One region of the Pseudoalteromonas sp. SaAl2 genome, then DNA from elsewhere that is predicted to be linked to it. Evidence: predicted binding sites of a transcription regulator. Region 1 holds the regulator's gene; each other region holds the start of a gene.
The links. Region 1 encodes sigma-54, which starts transcription at its own class of promoters, with help from an activator protein. Its sites were predicted from a motif close to GTTGGCACGNNNNTNGNNT; they were not measured.
Positions count from the first base shown of each region.

Region 2: the regulator sigma-54 is predicted to act here: its motif matches at 1,859-1,877, upstream of ACU8V8_RS16670 (EF-hand domain-containing protein).
Region 3: the regulator sigma-54 is predicted to act here: its motif matches at 2,072-2,090, upstream of glnA (glutamate--ammonia ligase).

Region 1 covers NZ_CM129605.1:3,030,067-3,034,340, forward strand. Annotated here, with positions in the region: gene lptA (lipopolysaccharide transport periplasmic protein LptA) at 1-287, shown strand, start outside; gene lptB (LPS export ABC transporter ATP-binding protein) at 284-1,009, shown strand; gene ACU8V8_RS14325 (RNA polymerase factor sigma-54) at 1,078-2,574, shown strand; gene hpf (ribosome hibernation promoting factor) at 2,605-2,892, shown strand; partial or broken gene ptsN (PTS IIA-like nitrogen regulatory protein PtsN) at 2,897-3,350, shown strand; gene rapZ (RNase adapter RapZ) at 3,371-4,213, shown strand; gene ACU8V8_RS14345 (HPr family phosphocarrier protein) at 4,234-4,274, shown strand, end outside.
Region 2 covers NZ_CM129605.1:3,543,401-3,547,674, forward strand. Annotated here, with positions in the region: partial or broken gene ACU8V8_RS16655 (DUF998 domain-containing protein) at 1-531, shown strand, start outside; gene ACU8V8_RS16660 (GNAT family N-acetyltransferase) at 572-991, shown strand; gene ACU8V8_RS16665 (OsmC family protein) at 1,005-1,469, shown strand; gene ACU8V8_RS16670 (EF-hand domain-containing protein) at 1,954-2,166, shown strand; gene ACU8V8_RS16675 (calmodulin) at 2,248-2,460, shown strand; gene ACU8V8_RS16680 (EF-hand domain-containing protein) at 2,529-2,744, shown strand; partial or broken gene trkA (Trk system potassium transporter TrkA) at 2,836-4,213, opposite strand; gene rsmB (16S rRNA (cytosine(967)-C(5))-methyltransferase RsmB) at 4,222-4,274, opposite strand, start outside.
Region 3 covers NZ_CM129605.1:3,211,850-3,216,123, reverse strand. Annotated here, with positions in the region: gene ACU8V8_RS15165 (DUF4124 domain-containing protein) at 1-473, opposite strand, end outside; gene glnA (glutamate--ammonia ligase) at 609-2,015, opposite strand; partial or broken gene typA (translational GTPase TypA) at 2,521-4,274, shown strand, end outside.

The DNA.
Region 1 (4,274 bases):
AGTTACTCGTGGCCACAGGCAAACCTGCATACTTTGAAGAAAAACAAACCGATGGCACTCTAATGAGCGCCAGTGCTGATGAAGTTCGTTACGATGTAGCAAAGCGCCTGTTAACTTTAATAGGTAATGCGAAAGTAACCCAAGCAGGGCAAAAAATTAACGCTAAAAGCATCACCTACGATATGGAACAGCAGCTAATAAGTGCTGAAAGAGGCGAAGACTCAAATGACCGCGTGCATACAATTTTAGTACCTGTCGATAGCAAAAAATCAAAAGGCCAGCCATGAGTACATTAAAAGCCGAGTTTTTAGCAAAAAGCTACAAGGGCCGCCAAGTTGTAAAAAGTGTTGGCTTAGAAGTTAGCGCTGGGAGTATTGTTGGTCTGCTAGGTCCTAATGGCGCAGGCAAAACCACCACTTTTTATATGATTGTTGGCTTAGTGCCCAGCGATAAAGGTAAAATTAGTATTGATGATAACGATATTACATTATTACCCATGCACAGCCGTGCTCGCTTGGGTATTGGCTACTTACCACAAGAGTCATCTATTTTTCGTAAATTGACCGTTTACCAAAACCTGATGGCGATTTTAGAAACCCGTAAAGAGCTAAATAAAACAGCCCGTGAAGAAGCCTTAGATAGCCTACTTGATGAATTTAGCATTCAACACATTCGTGATAGTCAAGGCATGGCATTGTCAGGTGGTGAACGCCGCCGTGTTGAAATTGCGCGTGCTTTAGCCGCAAATCCTAAATTTATCCTATTAGATGAGCCTTTTGCTGGTGTTGATCCCATTTCAGTGTTAGATATAAAGAAGATTATCGAGCACCTTAAAAACCGTGGCATCGGTGTACTAATAACCGACCATAATGTAAGAGAAACCCTTGATGTTTGTGAAAAAGCCTACATAGTTTCTCATGGGGAGTTAATTGCATCAGGAACTCCTGAGCATGTACTTGCCAACCAAACAGTTCGCGATGTATATCTGGGTGAGCAATTTAGGCTATAAAGCAACACTCAGCTAACTATCTGCTAAACTAAATTATGACAACACAATAAAAGGATTGTTAGAGATAAATGAGGCAATCACTCCAGCTGCGCATGGGCCAGCAACTTACAATGACACCACAACTGCAACAAGCAATTCGCTTATTGCAGTTAAGTACATTGGATCTCCAGCAAGAAATTCAAGAAGCACTCGACAGCAATCCATTACTTGAGGTCGAAGAGCAAGAGTTTGGTGATGAAACGGCTGGCAAAAATGAACAAAAACAAGACACTGACGATGTCACAGTAAGTGCCTCAGCCGATGAAACACCCAGCGAATACGAACAAGAAAGCAGCGAAGCACTTAATAAAGACACAGTAAGTGATGACATGGCTATGGATGTGACCTGGGATGAGTACATGAGTGCTGCTCCTGCCAGCTCATCAGGCCCGATGCCTGAAGATGAATCTATTTATCAAGGTGCTTCAACCGAAACCTTGCATGAATATATTATGTGGCAGTTACAGCTCACCCCATTTAGTCCGACCGACGAGGCGATCGCTATTGCCATTGTCGAAGCTATCGACGAGTCAGGTATTTTAACTCTAAGTTGTGAAGACATTGCAGAGAGCCTAAATAAAGATAATAACGAAGAAGAAATTGAGCTTGATGAAGTGCAAGCCGTTTTAAAACGTATTCAACTGTTTGACCCAATTGGTATTGGTGCACGCAGCTTGCAAGAATGTTTATGTATTCAACTAAATCAATTTGACCCCGCAACTCCTTGGATTAGCGAGACAAAAATGATTTTAACTGAACACATCGATTTATTGGCCAGTCGTGACTATCGCACTTTGATGAAAAAGACTAAGCTTAAGGAAGATGAACTTAAAGAAGTGATGACACTCATCCACAGTCTAAACCCAAAGCCTGCGGATAGCATCGTACGTGAAGAGTCTGAATACGTTATTCCAGATGTCTCAGTAAAGAAAATTAAAGGCCGTTGGGTTGTTGAGTTAAACCCCGATAGCATGCCTAAAATTAGAGTAAACAGCCAATATGCAGCTATGTCTCGCTCGGTTAAATCGAGTAGCGACAGCCAATTTATTCGCTCCCACTTGCAAGAAGCAAAGTGGTTTATAAAAAGTTTAGAAAGCCGTAATGACACATTACTTAAAGTAACCAACTGTATCGTTCAACAGCAACAAGGGTTCTTTGAGCATGGCCCTGAAGCAATGCGCCCTATGGTATTAAACGATGTTGCTGAAATGGTAGAGATGCATGAATCAACCATCTCACGTGTTACCACGCAAAAGTACATGCACACCCCAAGAGGGATTTTTGAGTTAAAGTATTTTTTCTCAAGCCATGTGAGCACTGAAAACGGTGGTGAATGTTCATCTACAGCGATCCGCGCATTAATTAGAAAATTAATTAGCGCAGAAAACTCAGCGAAACCATTGAGTGATAGCAAAATTGCAGATATATTGGCAGAGCAAGGTATCAAAGTAGCTAGACGTACAATTGCAAAATATCGCGAGTCACTGGCTATTCCACCGTCGAATCAAAGAAAGAGTTTGATTTAAGGCGTAAAAAAACAAAGAAGGAAAATGCTTATGCAACTGAATTTAACTGGTCGTCACGTAGAAATTACCGATTCACTTAGAGACTATGTACACAATAAGTTTGCAAAGCTTGAAAGGCACTTTGATCATATAAACAACGTGCACGTCATTTTAGACGTAGAAAAGCTAAGCCAAAAAGCAGAAGCCACAATACACCTCAGTGGTGCTGATTTATTTGCTTCAACCGAACATCAAGACATGTACGCTGCGATTGACGCCCTAATAGATAAACTAGACCGTCAAGTTATCAAACACAAAGAGAAGCACGCTCGACACTAATATTATGAAACTAAGTTCACTTACTTGTAAGGACTGCAGTAAAGCTGCGGTCCTTTTTAATAGCAAAAAACGAATTTTAGAATTTATTAGCCAGTTGGCTCATGAACAACTCCCTCACCTTTCAGAACAAGAAATTCTTAACTCGTTACTTAATCGAGAAAAATTAGGTAGCACAGGTATTGGCCGTGGAATTGCTATTCCTCACGGTAGAATAACGGGTGTTGATACTCCATTAGCACTGATACTAGTGAGCGAAACGCCCATTAACTTTGATGCGATTGATAACCGTCCTGTAGATATATTTGTGGCACTCATCGTACCTGATGGTGACAGCCAACTTCATTTAAAGACCTTGGCCACAATTGCTGATAAACTTAACGATAAAGATTTTTTGTAAACAATTACGTAGCGCTAAATCTGACCACGACTTATACCAAGTTATTGTCGAGCTGTCTTAGGAAAGTGAAGGAGTCATTACATGGAGTTAATTATCATCAGTGGGCGTTCAGGTTCTGGTAAATCTGTTGCCCTTCGCGTATTAGAAGATCTAGGTTATTATTGTGTTGATAATATTCCTGTGAACTTGCTGCCTTCACTCGTACGAAGCGTTTCTGATAACTATGATAAAACAGCAGTTAGTATTGATGTGCGCAATCTGCCAAAAGAACAAGAAGAGTTTAATGACATTCTTGAGTATTTACCTGGCTTTGCAAACCCAACTTTATTTTATTTAGACAGTGACGACCAAACGCTGATCAAACGCTTTTCTGAAACTCGCCGTTTGCACCCTTTATCGTTAGATTCTCTGCCCCTTGATTTAGCCATCAAACAAGAAAAAGTATTGCTTGATGTATTGATCACTCGTGCTGATTTTATTCTTGATACAACAGAGTTGAGCGTTCACCAATTAGCAGAATCAATTCGTGAGAAGATTTTAGGTAAAAAAGATAAAAAGTTAATTATCACTTTTGAATCTTTTGGTTTTAAGCACGGTATCCCTAAAGAAGCTGATTACGTATTTGATGCCCGATTTTTACCAAACCCACACTGGGAGCCTGAGCTAAAGCCACTTACAGGCCTAGATCAACCAGTAAAAGACTATTTAGCTAGCCACAGCATAGTACAAAAGTTTACTTGGCAGATTCAGACCTTTGTACAAACTTGGCTGCCTCACTTAGAGCGTAATAACCGCAGCTATCTAACTATTGCTATTGGTTGTACCGGCGGGCAACACCGCTCTGTCTACTTGGCGCAAACTATAGGTGAAAGTTTTGCAATGAGTCATAGCAATGTAAAAATCCGTCATCGTGAACAAGAATAATATCTGCTATAGGCTTTGATATGCATTTAGAAGACACTTTTTTAATCAAAAATAAATTAGG
Region 2 (4,274 bases), 510 kb from region 1:
AATTGGTGTTTTTACAGTCGCTAAACTTATAGCCATAATAAACAATTTTGCAGCGAGCTTGGCGCAGCAGGAAGTGCGACAGAAAAATTATCTCCCCTTATAAACAACTACCCTTTAGGCATACTTTTTTGCGCTTTTGGTTGGTATGTAATTAATCTTGAAAATGCACCTATATTAGTTGTTTTAGTGGGCTGGCTTTCTATTGTCCATGGTATAGGAACTTGGGTCGCTGGGTATTTCCCAATGGATGCAAACCCTTATACAGAATCACCTACTGTAACTTGCCAAGTCCATTCTTGGGCAGGATTAGTTATGCTATTGTCATTATTGATCGCGCCAATTTTAATCGCGATAAGTGATTACTTATCCATTAGCTTTAGAGTGTTTTCAGCCTGCTTTGTTTGCGTCACCTGTTATTTTTGCTTCAAGCTAACTAAAGCATTTAAACAGCGCACAAATGCAGGGGCTTATCAAAGATTAGCATATGGTGTGCAGTTGATTTGGTTAAGCGCTTTTTCTTTAATTATTTAAGCTTACTGGTTTTAGTGTATTAGAGCAGGAGTCATATTTAATGCTAGACGATAAATTGAAAGTGGAATTTAACGCCCCGACCCTTGAAGAATATATTTTTTTGAGGGAAAAGGTAGGATGGGGTGAGGTAGATAAACAGATGGCAAGTGTTAGTTTATATAACTCACTATTTCATGTCGTGATCCGCCAAGAACAGAGACTGATTGGAATGGGTCGTGTAATTGGTGATGGAGGCTTATTTTTTTATGTTCAAGATGTGGCTGTCGAACCAGACTTTCAAAGGCAAGGTATTGGTGCATTGATTATGAATAATATAGAAATGTATTTGACGGGCGCAGCAAAAAAAGGTGCAACAGTAGGATTGTTTTCAGTTAAAGGGAGGGAGAGTTTTTATAATCGTTATAGCTACCGTGACAGACCTAATGCAGTATTAGGCTGCGGGATGTGTAAATTTATATAAGGTGGGAGTTTTAATGTCTGAGTATAGTGCGAAAGTGACTTGGTCACGCAACCCTAGCGAATCGTTTGTAGATAATAAATACAGCCGAGCTCACCAGTGGCAGTTTGATGGTGGAGCGGCCATTGAAGCCTCGTCATCGCCACATATCGTGCCATTACCTTACTCAGTTGCTGAAAATGTTGACCCAGAAGAGGCTTTTATAGCCTCACTTTCGAGTTGCCATATGTTGTTCTTTTTATCAATAGCTGCAAAAAAGCGGTTTGTGGTTCAGAGTTATACCGATAATGCTGTTGGCGTAATGGAAAAAGGGGCTGATAACCGTATGGCCATGACTGAGGTTGTGTTAAAACCGTGCGTTAAGTTCTCTGGCGAGCAAGCAACTATCGAGCAGCTTGAAGAATTGCATCATCAAGCACATGAACTATGCTTTATTGCTAATTCAGTAAAGACCAAAGTAACTACTGAGGTTGTTTTATAAAATAAAGCGCAGTGATTTAAATCACTGCTTTCGCTTATTTGCAACAAACCTTACGATTTACACAAATACGACGAATTAATTTATAGATTTTATAAAAATAAATTAAATAGTTAAATTTAATCAACATGTTAAGAAGTTAAATTAATTTAATAAGCTTCTTCAAAAAATGCTGTTCAGCAAGCGTTTACCTCTATTTTAGTTAATAAAACCCTTTTAATTATCCCTTCTTCAATATTGTGTCTTTTTTATTAAATCTAACTGTTTGAAAATAAAGGTTTTTATTTTCGTTAGGGAAGAGGTGTTGCTAAACAGCAACATATATTTCAGCAAATAGTTGTTATTATTGCTGATATTCCTTTCAACTGTATGTTTTAAAAGGGTTTATCAATCTTGGCATTGAAGTTGTAATACTTAACTCGAACGAAACGAAAACGTGGTTAAGCTTTTAATCGCATCGTACATAAACTTTGAAGGAAGATTGATTATGAACACATTAAATAAAACCTTAGCACTTATCGCACTAGCTTCTTCATCAGCGGCATTTGCTGCTACAGACTTCGATACGCTTGACGTAGATGGCAATGGTGTTATCAGCCAAAGCGAAGCATCAGTTGATGCTGCATTAATGAGTAAGTTTACAGAGCTGGATACAGACGGCAACGGTGAACTTTCGAAAGAAGAGTTTTCAAAGGCTTAATAGAGCCACAGGGATCTTAGAAAAGGATTTCCACTCTTACTAATTTATGCATTAACAGATAGAAACTGAAGGAATTTTATTATGAACACATTAAATAAAACATTAGCACTTATCGCACTTGCATCTTCATCAGCCGCTTTTGCTGGCACAGACTTTGATACTTTAGATGTTGATGGCAATGGTGTAATTAGTCAAAGCGAAGCGTCGGTGGATGCAAAGTTGATGAGTCAATTTTCAGAGCTTGATACTGATGGCAATGGTGAGCTTTCAAAACAAGAGTTTTCAGAAGCTTAATGTGAATTTTATCACATAATGGATCTCTGAAAAGGATTTCTTACCCTTTATTTATTAGGATACAAATTATGAAACATATTAATACAACACTCGCTATTCTTGCCCTTGCAACTTCATCTGCTGCTTTTGCTGCTGTGAGCTTTGACACATTCGATACAGATGGCGATGGCGTAATTAGCCAAAAAGAAGCCTCTGTGAATGCGCAACTTGTTGAAATTTTTTCGGCGTTAGATACTGACCAAAATGGCGAACTTTCAAAAGAAGAGTTCTCTAAAGTACAGTAGTACTGTTTGGTAATAGAAAATACGGTAATTTCACTTCATATACGTTAAAGCAGCTTTACCTTATAAAATAGGCAAAGCTGCTTTTTTATGTTTACAAGAAAATGGCGCTAACTTGGAATAGTTTTTCAACGACAGTGATATGTTTCTTGTCGATTAAGAACATAATAACGTGGTCGCCAGAATGGATGATGGTATCGTCGTGGGCAATGAGTACATCGTCGTTTCGTACAATAGCGCCAATGGTGGTGCCTGCAGGGAGTTTTATGTCTGAAATAGCGCGACCAACAACTTTTGACGTGTGTTTCGTCGCCATGGGCTACCGCTTCAATTGCTTCTGCAGCACCTTTACGCAGTGAATAAACATTAACAATGTCACCACGGCGTACATGAGTAAGCAATGCTGAGATTGTGGCTTGCTGCGGTGATATTGCTATGTCTATTTCGCCACCTTGTACTAAATCAACGTATGCGCCGCGCTGTATTAGCACCATGGTTTTTTGTGCCCCCATGCGTTTTGCTAACATGGCTGACATTATGTTTGCTTCATCATCATTTGTTACTGCGATAAATACATCAACCTGTTCAATGTGCTCTTCAGAGAGGAGCTCTTGATCTGAAGCGTCACCACAAAAAACAACGGTGTTGTCGAGTAATTCTGATAATTGTTCGGCGCGTTCTTTACTGCGTTCAAGCAGTTTTACACTGTGGTTTTTTTCCAACGAGCGGGCGAGTCCTGCACCAATGTTACCACCACCGGCGATCATAATTTTTTTGTATGAGCGCTCAAGCTTTTGCAGTTCGTTCATTACTGCGCGAATGTGTTTGGTTGCTGCAAGGAAAAATACTTCATCGTCAGCTTCAATCACGGTGGTACCTAATGGCTTGATGGCTTTACCTTGGCGATAAATAGCCGCTACGCGTGTCTCAACATTAGGAATATGCTCTTTGAGAGCTGAAAGTGCATAGCCGACCAGCAAGCCACCGTAGTACGCTTTTACAGCCACTAATGACAGCATGCCATCGCCAAACTGTAATACCTGTAATGCGCCGGGGTAATCGATTAAACGGCGAATATACTTAGTCACCAATTGCTCAGGTGCAATATAGTGGTCAACAGGTAAATCGTCGTTTTGGAATAGCTTTTCACGGTACTTTAGGTATTGCTCAGAACGAATACGGGCTATTTTAGTCGGTGTATTAAAAATACTGTAAGCCACTTGGCAGGCTACCATGTTGACTTCGTCTGAGCTGGTTACCGCAATGATCATATCGGCGTCTTCGGCACCAGCCCTGCGTAATACATCTGGGTGTGCGCTGTGGCCAGTAACACCTTGTAGGTCGTACTTGTCTTGTAACTCACGTAAGCGATTGCCATCTATATCAACAACCGTTATTTCGTTTTGTTCACCGACTAAGTTTTCAGCGAGTGTGCCGCCTACTTGCCCGGCGCCGAGTATGATTATTTTCATTATTTATCTTATGACTGTTTTTTTACAAGCTTGGCATAATAAAACCCATCACTTTCGCCTG
Region 3 (4,274 bases), 180 kb from region 1:
GGGCTAACCGACAATAGTTTGCCTCTTTGGTTAAATAATTTAACTTGTAAGGAATGCTCGCCGCGGTCAACATTGCGTAGTGCAAACGTGCTAGAGTTACTGGGTTCTGCGTAAGCTACCCCATCAACGTATAATTGAATTTTAAAGCCATTCTCAAATCGCGGTGAAACTCGGCTGGTCACATAAACTGAGCCGGTATTTTCTCTAACGGTTTCTTCATGGGCTGGAGATGCGATGACAATTTTAAAGCTTATACTGGTGGCAGGTTTTGCTTCATTTAGAATACTGGTATCAGTGGTAGGCATAGAAAGTATTTGGCTTGTTAATTTAACTTCCTGCGCACCCACTTTAGGAGTATCAGAAAAAACAACTGCGCCATTTTTATCCTTCCAAGTATAAATCTTTTTATCACCTGAATAACCATAAAAGCTGAATAAAATTGTCGTCAGCAATACCAAAATCTTTGTTTTCACCCTTTAACCCTGCATTTTTTACGCTAATTAAACTTTAGTGGAGAATTAAACATTTTGCCATAAAAAAAGCCCGTAAAACGGGCCTTGAGAACACACATATATTATCTATAACTAGACAATTTTAGCTACAGCGTATTAAACGCTGTAGTACATTTCAAACTCAACAGGGTGAGTTGTCATGTTAAGCTTTTCAACTTCTTGAGACTTAAGCGAGATATAAGCATCGATTAGGTCGTCAGTGAATACACCACCTTGAGTTAAGAACTCACGATCAGCATCAAGTGCTGCTAGTGCTTCGTCTAGTGATGCTGCAACTGTTGGAATTTCAGCGGCTTCTTCTGCTGGTAAATCGTATAAATCTTTATCCATTGCATCGCCAGGGTGGATCTTGTTTTTGATACCGTCAAGGCCAGCCATAAGCATCGAAGCAAATGCAAGGTAAGGGTTCGCAGTTGGATCTGGGAAGCGAACTTCGATACGACGACCTTTTTCAGATGGTACTACTGGAATACGGATTGAAGCAGAACGGTTACGTGCTGAGTATGCAAGCATTACTGGTGCTTCAAAGCCTGGTACTAAACGTTTGTACGAGTTAGTTGACGCATTAGCAAATGCATTGATTGCTTTAGCATGCTTGATGATACCACCAATGTAATAAAGTGCATCTTCAGAAAGACCGCCGTACTTGTCGCCTGCGAATAAGTTAACACCGTCTTTAGCTAAAGACTGGTGACAGTGCATACCAGAACCGTTATCACCAACGATTGGCTTAGGCATAAACGTCGCTGTTTTTCCATATAAGTGAGCCATGTTGTGAATAACATATTTCATTTCTTGGATTTCATCTGCTTTTAATACCATGGTATTGAAGCGAGTAGCGATTTCGTTTTGACCTGCGGTTGCAACTTCGTGATGATGTGCTTCAACAACTTGACCTAGTTCTTCAAGAACTAAACACGTTGCTGAACGCCAATCTTGTGAAGAATCAACTGGTGAACATGGGAAATAACCACCTTTAACACCTGGACGGTGACCTGTATTACCGCCTTCGTATTCTTTATCTGAGTTCCATGACGCTTCTTCTGCATCAATTTTATACATAGAGCCAGACATATCTGATTTGTATTTAACATCATCAAATAGGAAGAACTCTGGCTCTGGACCAAATAATACAGTATCAGCGATACCTGTTGAACGCATATATTCTTCAGCGCGTTTCGCAACAGAGCGAGGATCACGTTCATAACCTTGCAATGTAGAAGGCTCTACCACGTCACAACGTACGATTAGTGTTGTTTCTTCTGTGAAAGGGTCAAGTTTTACTGATTCAGGAACTGGCATTAATACCATGTCCGATTCGTTAATGCCTTTCCAGCCCGCGATTGAAGAACCGTCGAACATCTTACCGTCTTCAAAAAAGTCTTCATCAACTTGGTGATGAGGAATAGAAACATGTTGTTCTTTACCTTTTGTATCAGTAAAGCGTAAATCAATGAACTTGACGTCATTTTCTTTAATAAAATCTAAAACCGATTGTGACATGTGTCCTCCAACTGTTGGGTTTTATTATTGCTGCATAATTGCTTTTGTTCTCTAGCAAGCTGATTCTGTGCCATGTTTGTAACTAGCTGTTTGCACTGTTAAAAAATATAAGCAAAGTAAATAAGTATACATTAAAGCACCATTTTGGTGCGAAGTATTTTCATATTGGTGCAATCTTTACAGGTTTCATTTAGCTGATATTTTAAACGCTCAAATCAGCATAACCCAATTGCAAAATAGTGCCAAAAATATCCTCAAAATAGCTCAAAAATTGATTTTAAGAAAATAAATGAAATTTAATTCATTTAATTGTCATATATAAAACAGATACTTAGTAAAAGTATTGAGAAAGTTTTCAAATTTATATTGGATAAACTTTCATCCATGTCATTAATGAGGGATAATATGCGCCCTTTTAAATCCTATGCTGGGACATCTGGTGAAAACGCAGATGAGTGCGTAGATCTTGCAGGATCAATGAGAATAAACTTCTCTGAGTAAATATATGAGCATCGAACAGTTAAGAAATATAGCGATTATCGCGCACGTTGACCATGGTAAAACAACTTTGGTTGACAAACTACTTGAGCAATCAGGTACATTAGAAACACGCGGCGGTAACGAAGAGCGCGTGATGGACTCAAACGACATTGAGAAAGAACGTGGTATTACCATTTTAGCTAAAAACACAGCTATTTCTTGGAAAGACTACCATATCAATATCGTAGATACCCCGGGACACGCCGATTTCGGTGGTGAAGTTGAACGCGTACTTTCGATGGCTGACTCAGTATTACTACTTGTTGATGCTCAAGAAGGTCCAATGCCGCAAACGCGTTTCGTAACGCAAAAGCATTCGCGCAAGGCTTAAAGCCAATCGTTGTTATCAATAAAATTGATAAGCCAGGCGCTCGTCCAGATTGGGTTATGGATCAAATTTTTGATTTATTCGACAACCTTGGCGCTACTGACGAACAGTTAGACTTTAAAGTAATCTACGCATCAGCTATCAACGGTTGGGCAACATTAGATTTAGACGAACCATCAGACAACATGGAACCTATGTTCAAGATGATCGTTGACGAAGTATCACCGCCGGATGCAGATCCTGAAGGTGACTTCCAAATGCAGATTTCACAGCTTGATTACAACTCTTATAAAGGTGTAATTGGTATTGGTCGTATCAAACGAGGTTCTGTTGCGCCTAACCAACAAGTTACGGTTATTAGTGCTGACGGCACCACTCGTAACGGTAAAATTGGTTCAGTACAAAGTTACCTAGGTCTTGAGCGTATCGAAACTGATAAAGCTTTCGCTGGTAACATCGTAACGGTAACTGGTCTTGGCGAGCTTAAGATTTCAGATACGCTTTGTTGTCCTAACAACGTTGAAGCGTTACCACCGCTAAGCGTTGATGAACCTACAGTAACGATGACGTTCTCTGTAAATAACTCTCCTTTCTGTGGTAAAGAAGGTAAGTTTGTAACATCACGTAATATCCGTGAGCGTTTAGACAAAGAACTAGTACACAACGTAGCACTTCGCGTTGCAGATACTGATAACCCAGATAGCTTCCGTGTTTCTGGTCGTGGTGAATTACACCTAGGTATCTTAATCGAGAACATGCGTCGTGAAGGTTACGAGCTAGCAGTATCTCGTCCAGAAGTAATCTTACGTACTGTTGATGGCGTGTTAGAAGAACCATATGAAACACTAACAATTGACTGTCAAGAAGAGCACCAGGGTTCTATCATGGAACAAATTGGTCTTCGTAAGGGTGAGCTAACTGATATGGCGCCAGATGGTAAAGGCCGTATGCGTATGGACTTTATGATCCCAAGCCGTGGTTTAATCGGTTTCCAAACTGAGTTCATGACGTTAACATCAGGTTCTGGTTTACTTTACCATACGTTCGATCACTACGGTCCGCACAAAGGTGGCGAACTAGGTGTTCGTAAGAACGGTGTAATGATTGCAAACGCAACAGGTAAAGCACTTACTAACGCATTATTTAACTTACAAGAGCGCGGCCGTTTATTCATCGGTCATGGTGTTGAAGTTTATGAAGGTATGGTTATCGGTATTCATAGCCGTGATAACGACCTTACAGTGAACGCCCTTAAAGGTAAGCAACTTACTAACGTTCGTGCATCTGGTACAGATGAAGCACAAACATTAACACCAGCACTTAACTATTCACTTGAGCAAGCGCTTGAGTTTATTGCTGATGATGAGTTAGTAGAAGTTACACCTGAGAAC